Regions from separate parts of the Micromonospora sp. NPDC004551 genome, predicted to be linked through region 1. Evidence: riboswitches for the same ligand, from Rfam matches in the RefSeq annotation. Region 1 holds a riboswitch; each other region holds the start of a gene.
What was found. A riboswitch is a leader RNA that binds a small molecule or an ion and turns the genes downstream of it on or off. The one in region 1 is predicted to bind cyclic di-AMP.
Positions count from the first base shown of each region.

Region 1 (4,176 bases):
GCGAACAGCCCGGCCAGCCCGGAGACCCGCAGGTAGCGGCGGGCCGCCTCGTCCCGGGTGGCGAACCAGGTCACCGGACGGTCGGCCAGCTCGCGGGCCTTCGCCAGCTCGGCCGGGGACCAGACGGCCTTGATGCCGAGCCCGACCACCGCGTCGACGGGCAGGCGCCGCGACCGCGCGGCCAGCGCCAGCGCCACCACCCCGCCGAGCGAGTGGCCGAGCAGCACGAGCCGGTCGCGGGGGCCGAGCCGGTCGGCCACCGGGCCGAGGCCCTCGACGACCCGCCGGGCCAGGGCCTCGAAGGAGTAGCCGGGCAGCGGGGGCGACCAGCCGTGACCGGCCAGGTCGGGGGCGAGCCAGCGCCCCGCCCAGGAGCGCTCCAGCAGCGGCGCCCAGGGCAGCCACACCTCACCGGTGGCGCCCATGCCGTGCAGCAGCAGCAGATGGCGGGTACCCGTCTCGTCGCCCATACGGCGCAGTGTGCCACCGGACGGACACCGGGCGCGAGAGCGGACACCGGCGCGGACGACGTCGGGCACCGGCTCGGTGGAGCCGGTGCCCGACGGTAGGTGCGATCAGGCGGAGTAGCCGCGGGTGGCGGCCCAGTTCGCCAGGTCGATGGTGCTGATCCAGTACGCGGGCAGCGCCGCGTTCGCCGAGTCGGCGATCCGGACGGTGCGGCCGTCGTCCTTGTAGCCGACCACGGCGATGTAGTGGCCGCCCGGGAACGAGTGCCAGCCACCGTCGGTGTCGGTGGCGTCGCCGGCGATGTTGACCACCACGCCCCGGCCGTCGGTGATCGCCTTGACCACGTCCGCCTGGAGCTGGTCCATCTCCGCCGGGCTCGCCGAGCCGTCGAACATGTGGGTCCGGTACGGGCTGCCCTTGACCATCTGGTTCAGACCCCGGGTGGTGTCCTCGGCGGAGTTGGTGCCGTTCTCGCCGGCGTTCAGCGGGGCGATCATCGCGTCCTGGGTGGTCTCGACGCCGCTCGCGCTGAGCGCGTTGCGCACCGCGGCCGGGCCGCAGTTCCAGTAGGCGGTCTGCGCCTCGTAGGTGTAGTCGAGCACCTTGGTCGATGGCGGCTTCGGCTTGGCCTTCCGGGTGGTGTCCGGGTCGGTGGTGGCCTTGGCCGCGGCCTTCGCGGCCGACGGCGACGCGCTCGGGGAGACGGACGGCGAGGGGGCGGCGGCCCGGGCCTCACCGCGGGTCGCGACCTCGCCGAGCCGGGAGCCCAGCTCGGCCACCGCGGCGGTGTTCTCCTGGCGGACCGGGGCGTCGTCGGTGGCGGCGAGGGCGGCACTGGTGCCGCCGGCCAGGACGAGCGCCGCGGCCGAGCCGGCGATGATCTGGTACGGACGTTCGGTCACGATGCGGCGCAACTGACGCTTCAGGTGGTGCTTCACGGGTTCCTCCACGGAGCGTGCGGCACACACCGGCCCCACGCGCGGAGGAACTCACGCGCGCTGGCGGGGCGGGTCGCCGCGGAAGGGGATCGCCCGGGGGGCCGGGCGGTCGGGACGGTTGCCGGATCCGGTCGCCGTCAGGCGAGCGCCGGCACCACGATGCCGCGGAGGCGGGGGGACGAGCGGGGGCTGGTGAGCACGAGGAATGGCACTCCTTCCATGACCGCCGACCGGGTTAGCTGACGGATTCGGGCGGGAAGTTCGCCCTACCCCGGGCCGTGGCCCGCGGATTCACCCCGGTGTTGCTGTGGGTCCCCGGTTCGTGAGAGCACGATTAGGCGGGTCGGCGCGGCGTCGCCACTTGCGATCGGAAACCGCTCCGGACGCGCCGACACTACCGGTGGGTATGCCGCCTGCCAAGCGCTCTCACCTGCTTAAACCTCGTGCACCACTACGGATATCGGAACAGTCGGTCACTGACTTCACTCAATGGGACGAGCAGTTACGGCGGCACGGTCCGGCGAAAAGCGGACATCCGGTGGCGGCCCACCCGGAATTGCGGGGGTCGATCGCACCGCCTGCCCCCGATGACCGTTTCCGGGGTCCGGGTGACCGGGCTCACCGATTTCGGATAACGATTCGGCCGATTCCCGCCCGCGAGCCGGGAGTCGACCCGGGTTCAGCCGGCGCGGGCCGGGCGCCAGCGTGCACCGGCCACGGCGGTGGCGGTGACCGGCGTGCGCGCCGCCGTGCCGTCGTTCGCAGGGGTGCGGCGGAGGGCGCCGGTGGCCGCGTACGCCTCGGAGGCCAGGGTGCGGGCCGCCTCGGCGGCCAGCTCGGCGTCCCGCCACGCCCGCCGCTCCCGCTCGGCGGCCGCCGTCCAACCGGCCCGGCGGCCCTCACGTACCGCCCGGGCCAGGACGATCTCCTGCTCGGCCGGGTGCCGGCGCGGGTCCCACCCGTTGCGGTGGGCCAGGACGTCGGCGAGCTGGCGGGCGCTCAGGTCGCCCCGCCAGTGGGCCGTCATGGCGGTGTGGTGCAGCCAGCGCTCCCGGGCCGCGTACTCGGCGGGGGTGCGCGGGGTGTGCGGGGCGGGCAGGGCGGCGGCGCCGGCGAGCCGGCGGGCGGCCGTGTCGGCCTCGTCGTACGCCCGCCAGGCCCGGTCGGCCTCGTCGTGGGCGGCGAGCCACTGCTCCCGGCGCCGCCGGGCGGTCTGCCGGGCCCCGGCGGCGGCCACCGCCACCTCGTCGGCGTAGCGGCGCAGGTCGGCCCGGCGGGCGGCCTCGTCGGCGGCCGGGTCGGGGGCCGGCTCGGGTGCCCCGTCCCGCTCGGGGCGGGCGACCAGCACGGCGAGCACGCCGAGGGCGAGCAGGAGCAGGGCCGACCAGATCGCGGCGGCCTCGGGAACCTCGGTCAGGAAGCGGTAGAGAACGGTCTGCGGCATGGCGCACCTCACGGGAGAGATCGTGGTGGAGAGGTGTCCGCACGGCCCGTGGGAGCGGCGGGCGCAGCGGCGACGCGTCCCGCCGGGCCGCTCACGGGCGGGTGCGGGGGTGAGGTTCGGTGCGTGGGGAGGGCGAGGGGGTCAGCGGGCGGGCGGTGCCCGGGAGCCGACGGTTGCGGGAACCAGCCCCGCCAGGACGAGAGGCCGTCCGGCCGCGCCGGTGCCGGACACGGCCCGGTCCGCCTCCCGGGTGACGGCTATGAACACCGCCACCGGCCCGGGCTCGCCGGCCGACCGGGCCGGCCCGTCGGCGGCGTCGTCCCGCAGGGCCGGGGCAACGGCCCCGCCCCGGAGGGCCGCCCCGCGCACCGCGTCGGCGGCGCGCCCGTCCGCTCCGGCCGGGAGGTGCTGACCGGCGTCGGCCCGGAGGGCCGGACCCTCGACGGAGGCCACCACGGCGGGCGCCGCCGGCGGGGCCGCGGCCCCGCCGAGCGGCAGGGTCGCCGCGCCGAACGAGCAGGCGACCAGCACGGCCAGGGTGGCCAGCGTCCGGGCGGTCCAGCGCGCCACCCACCACACGGGACAGGTGAGCGCGATCGGCAGCACGGGTACAAACTAGCGCCGCTGCCGCCACACCGCACCGGTCGCCGGGCGTGTCGCGCCACCCGGAAACGCGGCACCGACCAGGGTGGACGGTCGGCGGACGCGGCGAAGCCGGGAGGCGGGTGCGCGGCTCAGCCGGGGTCGCGCCGGCCGGCGTACTCGACGGGTCTGGCAGCCGTTTCCGGGGCCGCGCGGGGGGCGGGGACGGAGGGCGCCGGTGCTGCGGTGGCCGGCGCCGGACGGGCCCGGCGCGCCGGGCCGAGGCGGCGCATCAGGGGCATCTCCACCCAGCGGTGCAGCGCCGCGGCGAGCAGGAGGTTGAGCAGCAGGAAGACGAGCACCACGAGCGGCCCCCACCACCCGGGCAGGCCGGTCCCCCAGTCACCGGTGAGCCGCAGCAGCGTCTTCATGACGAGCACGTGGACCAGGTAGAAGGCGAAGGAGACCTCACCGAGCCAGACCATCGGGCGGGACCGCCACGGCGTGCGCCGGCCCCGCACGTCGGCGTCCGCCGCCGCGGCGATGACCAGCAGGTACGCCGCCGCGAGCAACGCCGCCCAGAACTCGGCGCGGATCCACAGCGCGGCGACGACCCAGGTGGCGACGAAGAGCAGGCTGGCCACGGTCAGGTTCGGCCCCCGCCAGCGGCCCCGGCGCAGCAGCTCGGCCGCGGCCACGCCCATCCAGAACTCGGCGGAGCGGGTGACCGGGAAGATCTGGGTG
Region 1 covers NZ_JBEXLM010000014.1:156,869-161,044, forward strand. The annotation lists gene ABZW14_RS18610 (alpha/beta fold hydrolase) at 1-470, opposite strand, end outside; gene ABZW14_RS18615 (C39 family peptidase) at 576-1,418, opposite strand; cyclic di-AMP (ydaO/yuaA leader) riboswitch at 1,616-1,757, opposite strand; gene ABZW14_RS18620 (hypothetical protein) at 2,086-2,850, opposite strand; gene ABZW14_RS18625 (hypothetical protein) at 2,992-3,456, opposite strand; gene ABZW14_RS18630 (acyltransferase) at 3,585-4,176, opposite strand, start outside.

Region 2 (4,176 bases), on a different contig from region 1:
CGTGCCGGCCCCGCCGGCCTTCGGGCGCGAGCGGGTCACGCCGGGCGGGCGCGGCGGCTCCCGAGTCGAGCCAGACGCGCACCTCCGGCCGACCGGCGCCGGGGCGGGCCACCTGGTCACGGCGGGTCAGCATCGCCACGTCGACCGTGAACTCGAACAGCCGCCAGTCGCCCTGCGGCGCGGCCCGGCCGATGCGGGCCACCCGGGCGACCGTCGCCGGGTCGGTCACCGGGCGGGCCCGGCCGGCCACATAGGCCTCGTCGTCGCGCTCCTCCGGCGGGAAGGAGTGCAGCGCGTAGCGGCCGTCGCGTTCGAGGTCGCGGCGCTTGGGCGAGTCGATGACGAAGCACCAGAGCCCGTCGTCGGTGATGACCGGGGAGACCGGGTGCACTCGCGGGCCGCCGTCGGCGCGGACCGTGGCGAGGTAGCCGAAACCCGGCCCGTACTGCTGCAACAGGAGGCGGATCTCGTCGGCGAGGCGGGGCTCGTCGGCGGCGAATTCGGACCAGGATGCCATGCGGACATTCTATCGAACACGTGTACGAAGATGTAGTCCGACACGCAGGTCACCCGTACCGGTCGCTATGGTGTTCCGATGCTGCTCTCCGACCGCGACCTGGTCTCCGAGATCAAGGCGGGCACGCTCGCGCTGGAGCCCTTCGAGCCCACGCTGGTGCAGCCGTCCAGCATCGACGTCCGCCTGGACCGGCTGTTCCGGGTCTTCAACAACCATCTCTACACGCACATCGACCCGTCCGTGCAGCAGGACGACCTCACCTCGATGGTGGAGGTGCCCGAGGGCCAGCCGTTCGTGCTGCACCCGGGCGAGTTCGTGCTCGCCTCCACGCTGGAGGTGATCTCGCTGGGCGACCAGCTCGCCGGCCGCTTGGAGGGCAAGTCCAGCCTGGGCCGCCTCGGTCTGCTCACCCACTCGACCGCCGGTTTCATCGACCCGGGCTTCTCCGGGCACGTCACGCTGGAGCTGTCCAACGTGGCCAACCTGCCGATCACACTCTGGCCGGGCATGAAGATCGGCCAGCTCTGCATCTTCCGGCTCTCCTCGCCGGCCGAGCACCCGTACGGCTCGGCCGTCTACGGCTCCCGCTACCAGGGCCAGCGCGGGCCCACCCCGAGCCGGTCCTGGCAGAACTGGCGCACCTGGCCGACGCGCTGACCGACCCGCACCTGAGTGACGGCACCGGGGCCCCCGCCACGCGGGGACCCCGGCCCGCACATCAGCCCGGGCGGCCGTAGCTGTTGATCTGGCCGTCGTCGACGCGCTTCATCGTGATCGGCTTGCCGGACTGGGAGGCGTGCACCACCCAGCCGTCGCCGACGTACATGGCGACGTGGTGCAGGTCGCTGTAGTAGAAGACGAGGTCGCCGGCGCGCAGCTCGCTCCGGCTCACCCGCCTGGTCACGTCGTGCTGCTGCCGCGCGTTGTGCGGCAGCGAGACGCCGGCCTTCGCCCAGGCCGCCATGGTGAGGCCCGAGCAGTCGTAGTGGTCCGGCCCGGCGGCGCCCCAGACATAGATCTTGCCGATCTGGGCGCAGGCGAACTTGACCGCGATGCCGGCCGGGCCACCGGGGTAGCCGGCGGGGCAGGGCGCCGGGCGCAGGGGCCCGCCGCCACCGTTGCCGTAGACCTTGAGGCGCAGCTTCTGCAGCTTGGCGATCTCGGCGTCGATCTGCTTCTTCTTGGCCGCGAGCTGGGCCTCGGTGCGCGCCAGCCCGGTGATCATTTCGTCGAGTGGCCGCTTCTTGGCGGCCAGTTCGTCGCGCAGCTCGGCAACGGCGTGGACCTGCTCCTGCTGGCGGTGCGCGAAGCGGTCGAGCAGTTGGAGGCCGTCCACGAGGTCGCTCGGTGACCGGCTGCCGAGCAGCGCGTTGACGGTGGAGAGGTTGTTGTCGCCCTTGTACGCGTCGGCGGCGAGCCCGCCCACCTGACCGAGGGCGGCGTCGACCCGCGCCTCGAGCGGGGCGATCTGCCGGGCGAGCGCGGCGGCCTGCTTCCGCTTGGCGGCGAGCTGCTCGCGGGTGGCGTTGACCTGTTCGATGATCGGTTCGAGCTTGTTCCAGTCCTGGTCGATCTGGCGCTCGATCTCGGCGACCGACGGGTCGGCGTGTGCCGCCGTGGCGCCGCCGGTCAGGACGACGGCGGTGCCGACCAGGGCGGCCAGGGCGGTGGTGAAGCGGGACCAGCGGGAACGCGGCGCAGCCGTCGAGCGGTCGACCGACCGGCCCGACGGTGGCCGCGGGGCATGGCGTGCCACCGGGCTTCCGTACTCCTTCTTCCTGGCCGCCTACCGAGTTAGCTGACGGGTTCGGGCGGGAAGGGAGCCGCCCTACCGCAGTGGCTGCGGATTCACCCCAGGTACCTGGGTCCCCGGCTCGCCCGGAGGCGACTCGGCGGTGTCGGACCGTCACCACCCGGGCTGGACGGTGAAGCTGGCGGTCGACGATTGACCAGAGTAGAGAGCGTCGTTATCGTTCCGCAACCCAACAGGCCGTGACACTCCGTACGTGAAGGTTTTCTTCACACGAGATTACTTTGTGGAAAGGTATTGACCCGGAGGGTGTGCGGGGTGAGGGTGGGGATCGCAGTGACCCCCATCCCTGTCTGGAGGTTCGATGCACCTCTCACCCCCACCGTCGGGCAGACGGATGCTGCTGGCAGCCGCCGTCGCGGCTGCCACCGCACTGGTGGCGACCGGACCGGTCGCCGCCGAACCGCTCACCCAACCCGCCGGCGACCGCCAGGACCAGTACGCCGCCGCAGCAGCGGAGTACGGCGTGCCGCAGAGCGTCCTGCTCAGCGTCTCGTACCTGGAGTCGCGCTGGGACACCCACACGGGTCAGCCGAGCACCAGCGGCGGCTACGGCCCGATGCACCTCACCGACGCCCAGCACGTCCTCGCGACCCCGGCCAGCGGCCACGTCGACGAGGGCGAGGACCCGAGGGGCGACGACTCCCGCCCGCTCACCCTCGACCCGGCCATCGCGGCCGCACCGGCGGAGGACGTGCTGCCGCAGGCGTCCCTGCAGACGCTCGACGCCGCCGCGGCACTCACCGGCCTCGCCGAGGAGACGCTGCGGACCGACGCGGCCGCGAACATCCGGGGCGGGGCGGCGCTGCTCGCCTCGTACCAGAAGGAACTGGGTGCGCCGGTCGGCGCCGGCACCGACCCGGCGGCCTGGTACAGCGCGGTGGCCCGGTACTCCGGCGCGGACACCGAGGACGCGGCGGCGGCCTTCGCCGACGAGGTCTACGACCAGCTCGGCCTGGGCGCGGCCCGCACCACCGACGACGGCCAGCGGGTGACCCTGGCCGCCACCACGGTGACGCCGGACCAGTCCGGGCTGCACAAGCTGGGCCTCCGCCGCGCCGAGCGGCCGGACGGCCTGGAGTGCCCGGTCCGCCTCGCCTGCGAGTGGATCCCGGCCCCGTACCAGAAGTACGGCCCGGGAGCCGGCGACTACGGCAACCACGACCTCGGCAACCGGCCGGCCCAGCAGAAGATCGAGTACATCGTCATCCACGACACCGAGGGCTACTTCGGCCCGAGCGTGAACCTGGTGAAGGACCCGACCTACCTGGGCTGGCACTACACGCTGCGCTCGGTGGACGGGTACGTGGCCCAGCACATCAAGGCCAAGGACGTGGGCTGGCACGCGGGCAACTGGTACGTCAACGCCAAGTCCATCGGCCTGGAGCACGAGGGCTTCGCCGGCCACGGCACCTGGTACACCGAGGCGATGTACCGGACCTCGGCCAAGCTGGTCCGGCACCTGGCGCTGAAGTTCCAGATCCCGCTGGACCGGCAGCACATCATCGGCCACGACAACGTGCCCGGCACCACCGCCGGCACCGTGGCCGGCATGCACTGGGACCCGGGCCCCTACTGGGACTGGTCGCACTACTTCGATCTCATGAAGGCGCCGTTCCACTCCACCGGCACGCCGCACACCGGCCTGGTCACGATCGACCCGGACTTCGCCACCAACCAGCCGGCCTTCACCGGCTGCAACCAGCAGCCGCCGGGTGTGCCGAAGCCGACGCCGCCGGCCGCGCCGTGCCCGCTGCGCGGCTCCTCGGCGGTGATCCTGCGGACCGCGCCGAGCGCCACCGCCCCGCTGGTCAACGACCTCGGTCTGCGACCGAACGGCACGCCGGAC
Region 2 covers NZ_JBEXLM010000048.1:7,442-11,617, forward strand. The annotation lists gene ABZW14_RS32385 (pyridoxamine 5'-phosphate oxidase family protein) at 1-517, opposite strand, end outside; gene dcd (dCTP deaminase) at 596-1,174, shown strand; gene ABZW14_RS32395 (NlpC/P60 family protein) at 1,236-2,273, opposite strand; cyclic di-AMP (ydaO/yuaA leader) riboswitch at 2,287-2,422, opposite strand; gene ABZW14_RS32400 (peptidoglycan recognition family protein) at 2,665-4,176, shown strand, end outside.
Region 2: it holds a riboswitch for cyclic di-AMP, as region 1 does, so the genes downstream of both, ABZW14_RS32395 (NlpC/P60 family protein) here and ABZW14_RS18615 (C39 family peptidase) in region 1, are expected to answer to the same signal.

Region 3 (4,176 bases), on a different contig from region 1:
GCGGTGCACGGTGGTCGGCCTGTCGTACCGGCTCAGCGCGGGCGAGGTGCGCACGGTGGCCGAGGCCCCGGCCGGTTCGCCGGCCACCCCGGTGCCCGCCCCGGCCGCACCCGCCGACCCGGCGCTGGCCGGCTGACCCACCCGAGAACGCCGAAGGGCCGGCCCGCGTCGCGGGCCGGCCCTTCGTGTGCGTACGTCGTCAGAGCAGCGACATGTGCACGTGGTCGGTGTGGTTGGAGGGCCCGCTGTAGGACTTCCAGCCGGTGGCCGGGAACCAGATCTGCCGGTTCCAGATCACGTAGTAGATGCCCAGCCGGTCGGCGTTACGGATGAGGAAGGCGGCGACGTTGTTGCCGTACATCCGCTGGTCCTTCGTGCGCCACGGGGAGAAGCCGCTGTTCTGGAGGGACCAGTCGCAGGCCCGGCCCTTGGGGTGCTCCCACGGCCCGCCCGGGCGGTAGCAGCCCACGAAGCGGTTGAAGCCGGCCCGCTTGACCTCCTTGTAGGCGTGGAGCGTGCGGGGGGTGATGCAGCCCGAGGTGGTCGGGTCGTTCTCGCTGCACGACTCCGGCTTCCAGTCGCCGTCGGCCGTCCGGCCGGGACCGATCCGGGCGACCGGCGAGGTGGCGGCGACCAGGCCGCCGGTGAAACCGAGCCCGCCGACCAGCTTCAGCGCCTTCTCCGTCTCGGCCTTCTCGCGGGCCATCGCGTTCTTCTGCTTCTCCTGCTCGCGCACCTCGGCGTCGAGCGCGATCTTGGCCTGCTCGGCGCGGTTCTTCGCCGCGTTGATGGCGGCGAGCTTCTGCGCGTTCAGCAGGTTCAGCTCGTCGAGGGCGGCGACCCGCCGGACGAACGAGTCGGGACTGTTGCTCTCCATGAGCATGGCCATGGCACCCATCCGGCCGGTCCGGTAGGACTGCGCGGCCATCTGGGCCACCTGCGGGCTCAGCGCGTCGAGCTCGCCCTGCGCCGCCTTCACCTCGAGGGCGAGCTGGAGCTGGCGCTTGCGCGACTTGTCGAGCTTCGCCTTGGCCTGGAGGTAGGCCCGGTTGGCGCTGTCGATGGCCTCGGTGATGAGAGGGTCGTCGTCGTCCTCGGAGTGCCCCGAGGGGGTGGGGTTGCTCGGGGCCGCCATCGCCGGGGTCGGCCCGGCCAGCACGGTGAGCGCGGCGAGCACGGCCACCACGGGGGTCAGCCAGCGGCGCAGGGGTGCCGTCACAGTGTTCCCTTCCGTCGGCCGCCGACCGGGTTAGCTGCCGGGTTCGGGACGGAAGTGGCCCCTACCGCTCGCGCGGATTCACCCCATGTACCTGGTTCCCCGGCTCGCCCGCGGGCGATTGGGCGGCGGCACCGCTGGCGCGGGTGCGCGCCTTCGGCGGTGACCGGCAGCGAGGTTACCCGAGACTCCTCTCGGTGTTCTACGTCCGGAAGCCGACCAATAGCGAGAATTCGTCCTCGCAATGCGTGACCAGGATCGCGTTTGAAATCCGCCGTCACGCTGCGGAGTGTCACCATGCGGCCTCCGTGCTCCTGTCGCCGCCCAGCGCCTCCAGCGCCTCGTCCCTGGCCTCCGGCGGCCGCGGGGCCGGGGGCGCCACCGGGCCCGCGGTGGTGCGCCGCCCGGCCGTGGTGACCACGGCCGCCAGTCCGGTGGTCAGCGGTACGGCCGCGATCAGGCCGAGCGTGGCCACCGCGCTGCGGACGATCTCCTGGGCCAGGAACTCGCTCGTGAGGATCTCGCTCACCGGCCGCGAGTCGGCGACGAGCAGGAGCAGCAACGGCAGCGAGGCGCCCGCGTACGCCAGCACGATGGTGTTGACCGTGGACGCGATGTGCGCCCGGCCCACCCGGGTTGCCGCCCGGTAGAGGTGCCGGCGGGAGAGCGTGGGGTTGGCATGGGCCAGCTCGGTGACCGTGGCCGCCTGGGTGACCGTGACGTCGTCCAGCACGCCGAGCGAGCCGATGACGATCCCGGCCAGCAGCAGCCCGTGCAGGTCCACGTCGCGCTGGAGCATCGACAGGGTGGTCGCGTCCTCGCTGCCGAAGCCGGTCAGGTGGGTGGCGGCGGTGGCCAGGGTGCCGAGGACCCCGGTCAGCACCAGGCTGCCGAGCGTGCCGAGCACGGCCACCGAGGTCTGCGCGGTGATCCCGTGGGTCAGGTAGAGCACCACGAACATGATCAGCGCGGCCCCGACGATCGCCATCAGCAGCGGCGGCTGGCCGGCGCCGATGCCGGGCAGCACGAAACCGAGCAGGATGGCGAAGCTCGCCACCAGCCCGCCGAGCGCGGCCAGCCCGCGCCAGCGGCCGAACGCCACGATCGCCACGGCGAACAGCGCCGCCAGCCAGACCAGCGTGCCGCGCCGGTGCTCGGCGATGTTGTAGGTCTTCATCGCCGGATCGGCCGGGTCGGTCAGCTCGACCAGGATCACCTTGTCGCCGACCTCGACGCGGGGCGCGCCGGGGCCGGAGGGCACCGGCGTCTCGACCTGCCGGCCGGCGTCCGGACCCTGCTCGGCGCTGACGGTCACCGTCCCGCACGGGCCGGCGGACCCGCCCTCCGGCGTCTCGGGAGTCGGTGGGCACGGCACGGTCACCACCCGGGTCACCGTGCCGTGGTAGCGGGGCAGTGCCGGCGCGTCCGCAGGGTCCGGGCCCTGTCGGGGCCAGAGCACCAGCGCGGCGACCACGGTGATCAGGAAGAGCGGCACCACCGTCGCGACAAGGATCCGCCGTACGCCCGGCGGGGCGGACGGCGCGGGACGGGTGTGGTCGGCGCCCATGGCGTCTCTCCCAACGATTCGCGACGGGACAGGTCTCACCGGGCCGGTCGGTTCACCGGTCGGCCCGGGTGCCCGCGGAGCGACGCAGGCCGGGGTCGTCGCCCGGAATGGTAGCCAGGCGGGCCGGCGCGCACCGAGGACGCGACCGGCGGCGGTTCCCGGCCGGGGCGCCCGGTCGGTTGGCTACCGTGAGGGTGTGGCGATGCGGACGGCGGTGAGCGGGCGCTGGGCCCGAATCCTGCTGCTGCTCGGCACGCTGGTCGGGTTGACCGCGATGCACACCCTCGGCCACGGCGGGCACGAGCCGGCGGAACGGCCGGTCGCCCACGCCGTCGGGCACACCGGAGGGGCCGCCACCCTCGCGGACTGCACGGGCGACGGCTGCCCGGTGCGCGCGCTGCCGCTGACCCACCCGGGCGGTGACCCGTCCGGGTGGAGCGTCTGCCTGGCCGTGCTGGGCGCGTTCGCCGTCGTGCTGCTGCTCGCCGTGCTGCTAAGGGCCGGGTCGCGGGGCGGCTTCCCGGCGGTCCGTGGCCCGCGCCGGCCCGCCGCCGGTCCCCGGGCCCCGCCGCCCCGGCCCCACGGGCTACGCCTGGCGACGACGTCGGTGCTGCGCAGATAGGACGCCCGACGCGGGGACCGGACCACCGGTTCGCGCGTCCGCCGACCGCTGCGTACGTTCCGACACCCGAAAGGCTCACTCGTGTTCACTCGTACCCTCGCGCGCCCGGCCGCCCTGGCCGGCGCCGCGCTCACGGCCGCGTTCGTCCTGTCCGCCTGCGGTGGCGCGGACCACCCGACCGCCGGCCACGATCCGTCGGCCGCGACCGGCACGCCCGCCGCCGGGGCCTCGGCCTCGTTCGACGCCGCGGACGTGATGTTCGCGCAGATGATGATTCCGCATCACCAGCAGGCCGTGGAGATGTCCGGGCTGGCGGAGACCCGGGCCGGCGACCCGGAGGTGAAGCGGCTGGCCGCGCAGATCAAGGCGGCCCAGGCGCCGGAGATCGCCACCATGACCGGCTGGCTCGCCGCCTGGGGCCGGCCGGTGCCCTCGGCGAGCGCCGGGCACGGCATGCCGGGGATGGATCACGGCATGCCCGGGATGATGTCCGGGGCCGACCTGGCGAAGCTGGCCGCGGCGTCGGGCACCGACTTCGACCGGCAGTTCCTGACCATGATGATCGCCCACCACGAGGGCGCCATCACCATGGCGGAGGAGGAGATCGCCCGCGGCGTCCACCCGGACGCCACGGCCCTCGCCCGGCAGATCGTCACCACCCAGCAGGGCGAGATCGACGCCATGCGGAAGCTGCTCGACCGGCTCTGAGCCGGTGACGGTGCGGGTGCCCGGCCGCTCGCGGCGGGGCACCCGCACCGGTCAGGCCAGGCC
Region 3 covers NZ_JBEXLM010000001.1:450,037-454,212, forward strand. The annotation lists gene ABZW14_RS02240 (carbonic anhydrase) at 1-136, shown strand, start outside; gene ABZW14_RS02245 (hypothetical protein) at 200-1,219, opposite strand; cyclic di-AMP (ydaO/yuaA leader) riboswitch at 1,223-1,354, opposite strand; gene ABZW14_RS02250 (YibE/F family protein) at 1,509-2,783, opposite strand; gene ABZW14_RS02255 (hypothetical protein) at 2,980-3,405, shown strand; gene ABZW14_RS02260 (DUF305 domain-containing protein) at 3,487-4,113, shown strand; gene ABZW14_RS02265 (SHOCT domain-containing protein) at 4,165-4,176, opposite strand, start outside.
Region 3: it holds a riboswitch for cyclic di-AMP, as region 1 does, so the genes downstream of both, ABZW14_RS02245 (hypothetical protein) here and ABZW14_RS18615 (C39 family peptidase) in region 1, are expected to answer to the same signal.

Region 4 (4,176 bases), on a different contig from region 1:
TCCGCGAGCTGAGCACGGCCGCGGACCGGCAGCGGGCCGCCCGGGCCGCCGCCCGGGAGCGCCCGGAGGACTACCGCGACTACGCCCACGTGGTGGTCGACGAGTCGCAGGACGTCTCGCCGATGCAGTGGCGGATGATCGGCCGGCGCGGCCGGCTGGCCTCCTGGACGGTGGTGGGCGACCCGGCGCAGACCGCCTGGACCGGCGACCCGCAGGAGCTGGCGCGGGCCCGTGATCAGGCGCTGGGCCGGCGCCGCCGCTACCGGTACGAGCTGACCACCAACTACCGCAACTCGGCGGAGATCTTCGCGGTGGCGGCCGCGGAGATCCACCGCGTCCACCCCGATCTCGCGTTGCCCACGGCGGTCCGGTCCACCGGCGTGGCGCCGGTCGAGCGCACCGTGCCCGCGACCGACCTGCCGGCCGCCACGGCGGCGGCGGCCCGCGCGCTGCTGGCCGAGGTCGAGGGCACGGTCGGCGTCATCACGCCGGTGCCGCGCCGGGACGAGGTGGCCGGCTGGCTGGGCGACCTGGGCGGCCGGCTCCAGGTGGTCACCAGCCTCCAGGCCAAGGGCATGGAGTACGACGGGGTGGTGCTCGTCGCACCGAGCGAGATCCGGGCCGATCCGGGGTCGGGCGTGCGCACCCTCTACGTGGCGCTCTCCCGGGCCACCCAGCGGCTCACCACGCTCGACCCGGTCGGCTGACGCCGGGCGCCGCGATCCGGGTTCACTTGCATACATAGCGATGTGAGCATAGATTGAGCCCAGCCGGTGCGGCGGACGAGAGGGTGTGGGCGTGGGCGCAGGTCATGACCACAGCGGCACGGTGGCCAACGCGGCGCAGCGTCACCGGGGCCGGCTCTGGGCCGCGTTCGCGCTGCTCAGCGCCCTGATGGTGGTCGAGGCGGTGGCCGCGTTCGCCACCGGCTCGCTGGCCCTGCTCTCCGACGCCGGGCACATGTTCACCGACGTCCTCGGCATCGGCATGGCGCTCGCCGCGATCACGGCCACCCGGCACGCCGACACCGACCCGCAGCGCACCTTCGGGCTCTACCGGCTCGAGGTGCTGGCCGCACTGGCCAACGCGGTGCTGCTCGGCGCCGTGGCCGTCTACGTCCTGGTCGAGGCGGTACGCCGGTTCGGCGAGCCGCCGGAGGTGCTGGCCGGGCCGATGCTCGCCGTGGCGGTGCTCGGCCTGCTCGCCAACATCGCGGCGTTCGCGCTGCTGCGCCCCGGCGCCGAGGAGAGCATCAACCTGCGCGGGGCCTACCTGGAGGTGCTGGGCGACCTGCTCGGGTCGATCGGCGTGATCGTCGCCGCCGTGGTCATCGCGCTCACCGACTGGTGGTGGGCCGACCCGCTGGTCGCCGTGGCGATCGGCCTGTTCATCCTGCCGCGCACCTGGCGGCTCGGCCGCGCCGCCGTCCGCATCCTGGTGCAGGCCGCCCCCGAGCACCTCCAGGTGACCGCCGTGCACGACCGGCTGGCCGCGGTGCCGGGCGTCGCCGAGGTGCACGATCTGCACGTCTGGACCCTCACCTCGGGCATGGACGTGGCCTCGGCGCACCTCACCATGACCCCGGGCGCCGAGGTCGGCGAGGTGCTGACCGCCGCCCGGACCGCCCTGCACGAGGACTTCTCGATCGACCACGCGACGTTGCAGATCGAACCCGGAGCGTCGCCGGGAGCCTGTGGCGCGGTCGAGTGGTAATTAGGGCAATCTTAAATCCAAGTGGCTATTGTGCACTTGTGCCGGTTTTGACCGGGACACCGGCCCCCACCAGCGGAGCCGGCCCGGCACAGCGCCGGTAGGCTCGACCGCGGCCTCCGCCGGGCGGCGCCCACCGGCGCCTGCGGCGGCCAGCGCCTAATCGCCCGCAGGGGCGAGCCGGGGAACCACGTTCGTGGGGTGCATCCGCGTCAGCGGTAGGGATCTTCCGTCCCGAACCCGTCAGCTAACCCGGTCGGCGGTTGACGGAAGGACACGTGAATGCCCCCAGTGGCACCTGTACGACGGACGGTCGCCCGGTTGGCGGCCCTGCTCGTCGCGACGCTCGCCCTCGGCGTCGTGACCACGCCGGTCTCCCCCGCCTCGGCGGGCGCACCGACCGGCCTGCTCGCCGCCGCACCCGGCGACGACGAGGGCGGCACCCCGGCGCTGCGCGCCCAGCTCGACGCGGCCAGCAAGGGCTGGCTCGACGCGCGCACCGCGTTGAACCGCTCGGTGACCCGGCAGAAGCAGCTCAGTGCCCAGCTCAAGACGATCAACGCCGAGTTGACCGTCCGCGACGCCAAGGTCGGTGAGATCGCCGGGGTGGCCTACCGGGCCGGGCGGCTCGGCACCGCCGCGGCGCTGCTCGGCAGCAGCAGCCCGGAGGGCTTCATGGACCGCGCGGCGGCCCTGGAGCAGGTGGCCGCGCACGAGGACCGGGCGCTGCGCGACCTCATCGACACCCGGGACGAGGCCACCCGTACGCAGGCCGCGCTCACCGGTGAGATCCAGGAACAGCGCAAGCAGGTCGCGGTGATGGCCAAGCGCAAGCAGCAGGCCGAACGCGCCCTGGAGGTGGCCAACGACCGCGCCTCCAGCAGCGGCGGCGGCAGCGTGCAGGGCACCTCGTCGGCGAACGCCACGCCGGCCAAGCGCAACGCCGACGGTTCCTGGCCACCCGAGTCGTGCAGCGTCGACGACCCGACACCGGCCGACGGCTGCATCACCCCGCGCACGCTGCACGCGCTCCAGCAGGCCAAGGCGGCCGGCTTCACCCGCTACGTCTCCTGCCACCGGCCCAGTGGCTCCGGCGAGCACCCGAAGGGACGGGCGTGCGACTTCGCCGCCCAGAAGGACGGCTTCGGGGGCGTGGCCACCGGCGGCGACAAGACGTACGGCAACAACCTGGCCGCCTACTTCATCCGCAACTCCGACGCGCTCGCCGTGCTCTACGTGATCTGGTTCAAACAGATCTGGCTGCCCAGCAGCGGCTGGAAGGCGTACAGCGGGGGCAACGGCGACCCGTCGAGCGACCACACGAACCACGTGCACCTGTCGGTGTACTGATCGCGCCGGCGGCACCCGGGCTACGCCCCACGACGTACACCGGGTGTCGCCGCGCGGCCCACGACGCGGCGCCGCCGACGGCCGAGCATCGGGGCATGACTCGACTCTCCCCCACCGGACGCAAGGCCCTGCTCACCCTGCACCTGGTCACCTCACTGGGGTGGCTCGGCGCCGACCTGGTGCTGCTGACCCTCGGCGTGGCCGGGCTGCGCGGGGCCGACCCCGAGGTGGTCTACCCGGCGGCCGCGCTGCTGGTCACCTGGCTGTTCGCCCCGCTGAGCGTGCTCGTCTGGCTGGTCGGGCTGGCCAGCGCGCTGCTCACCCCGTGGGGGCTGCTGCGCTGGCGCTGGGTGCTGGTCAAGTTCGCCGTCACCACCGTCGTGCTCACGCTGGTGCTGCTCCTGCTCACCCCGCGGGTCCGGCACCTCGGTGCGCTGGCCGCGGCGGCCGACACCCACCTGCGGGTCGACCTGGTGGTCGCGCCGACCGTATCCAGCACGCTGCTGCTCGTGGTCACGGTGCTGTCCACGTACAAGCCGTGGGGACGGCTCCGGCCGGCTAGCCCGGCGGCGCGGCGAGCGGTGCCCGCCGGCCGGCGGGGGTGACTCACGTGATCCGCCCCTCCAGGGTGGCGCCGAGCCGGCTGGCCAGGCCGAGGTGGGCCGCCCGGGCCTGCCGGAAGGCGTAGCCGAACAGCGGCGCCGGCGCGGACAGGGTGATCTCCACGTCGATGCGCACCACCCCGTCCGGCTCGTCGCGCAGCCGGGTGTGGTTGCGCACCGTGGTGGCCGGCTGCTGCCGGGCCACGGTCACGACCTCGTCCTCGTTGGCGATCAGCACGTCCGCCTGATAGGTCACCGGGAAATGCAGCGGGCCGAGCGCCAACCGGTCGGTGATCGCGTAGCTCGCCAGCGCGCCCGGCCGGGGCGGCAGTTGGCGGACCCGCACGATCAGCGGATGCAGCTCGCCCTGCCGGCTCAGGTCGCCGAGCAGGGCCACCGCGTGCGCCCTCGTGCACCGGGCCTGCACGGTGTAGCTGAAGCTGTCGCTACTGAGCAAGCGGCACCCCTTCGCCGTCGTGGGTCCGCACGATCGTCCCGTACCGGAGCCGGGCTG
Region 4 covers NZ_JBEXLM010000020.1:1,345-5,520, reverse strand. The annotation lists gene ABZW14_RS22335 (AAA family ATPase) at 1-707, shown strand, start outside; gene ABZW14_RS22330 (cation diffusion facilitator family transporter) at 799-1,713, shown strand; cyclic di-AMP (ydaO/yuaA leader) riboswitch at 1,857-1,988, shown strand; gene ABZW14_RS22325 (hypothetical protein) at 1,993-3,060, shown strand; gene ABZW14_RS22320 (hypothetical protein) at 3,156-3,665, shown strand; gene ABZW14_RS22315 (SRPBCC family protein) at 3,667-4,119, opposite strand.
Region 4: it holds a riboswitch for cyclic di-AMP, as region 1 does, so the genes downstream of both, ABZW14_RS22325 (hypothetical protein) here and ABZW14_RS18615 (C39 family peptidase) in region 1, are expected to answer to the same signal.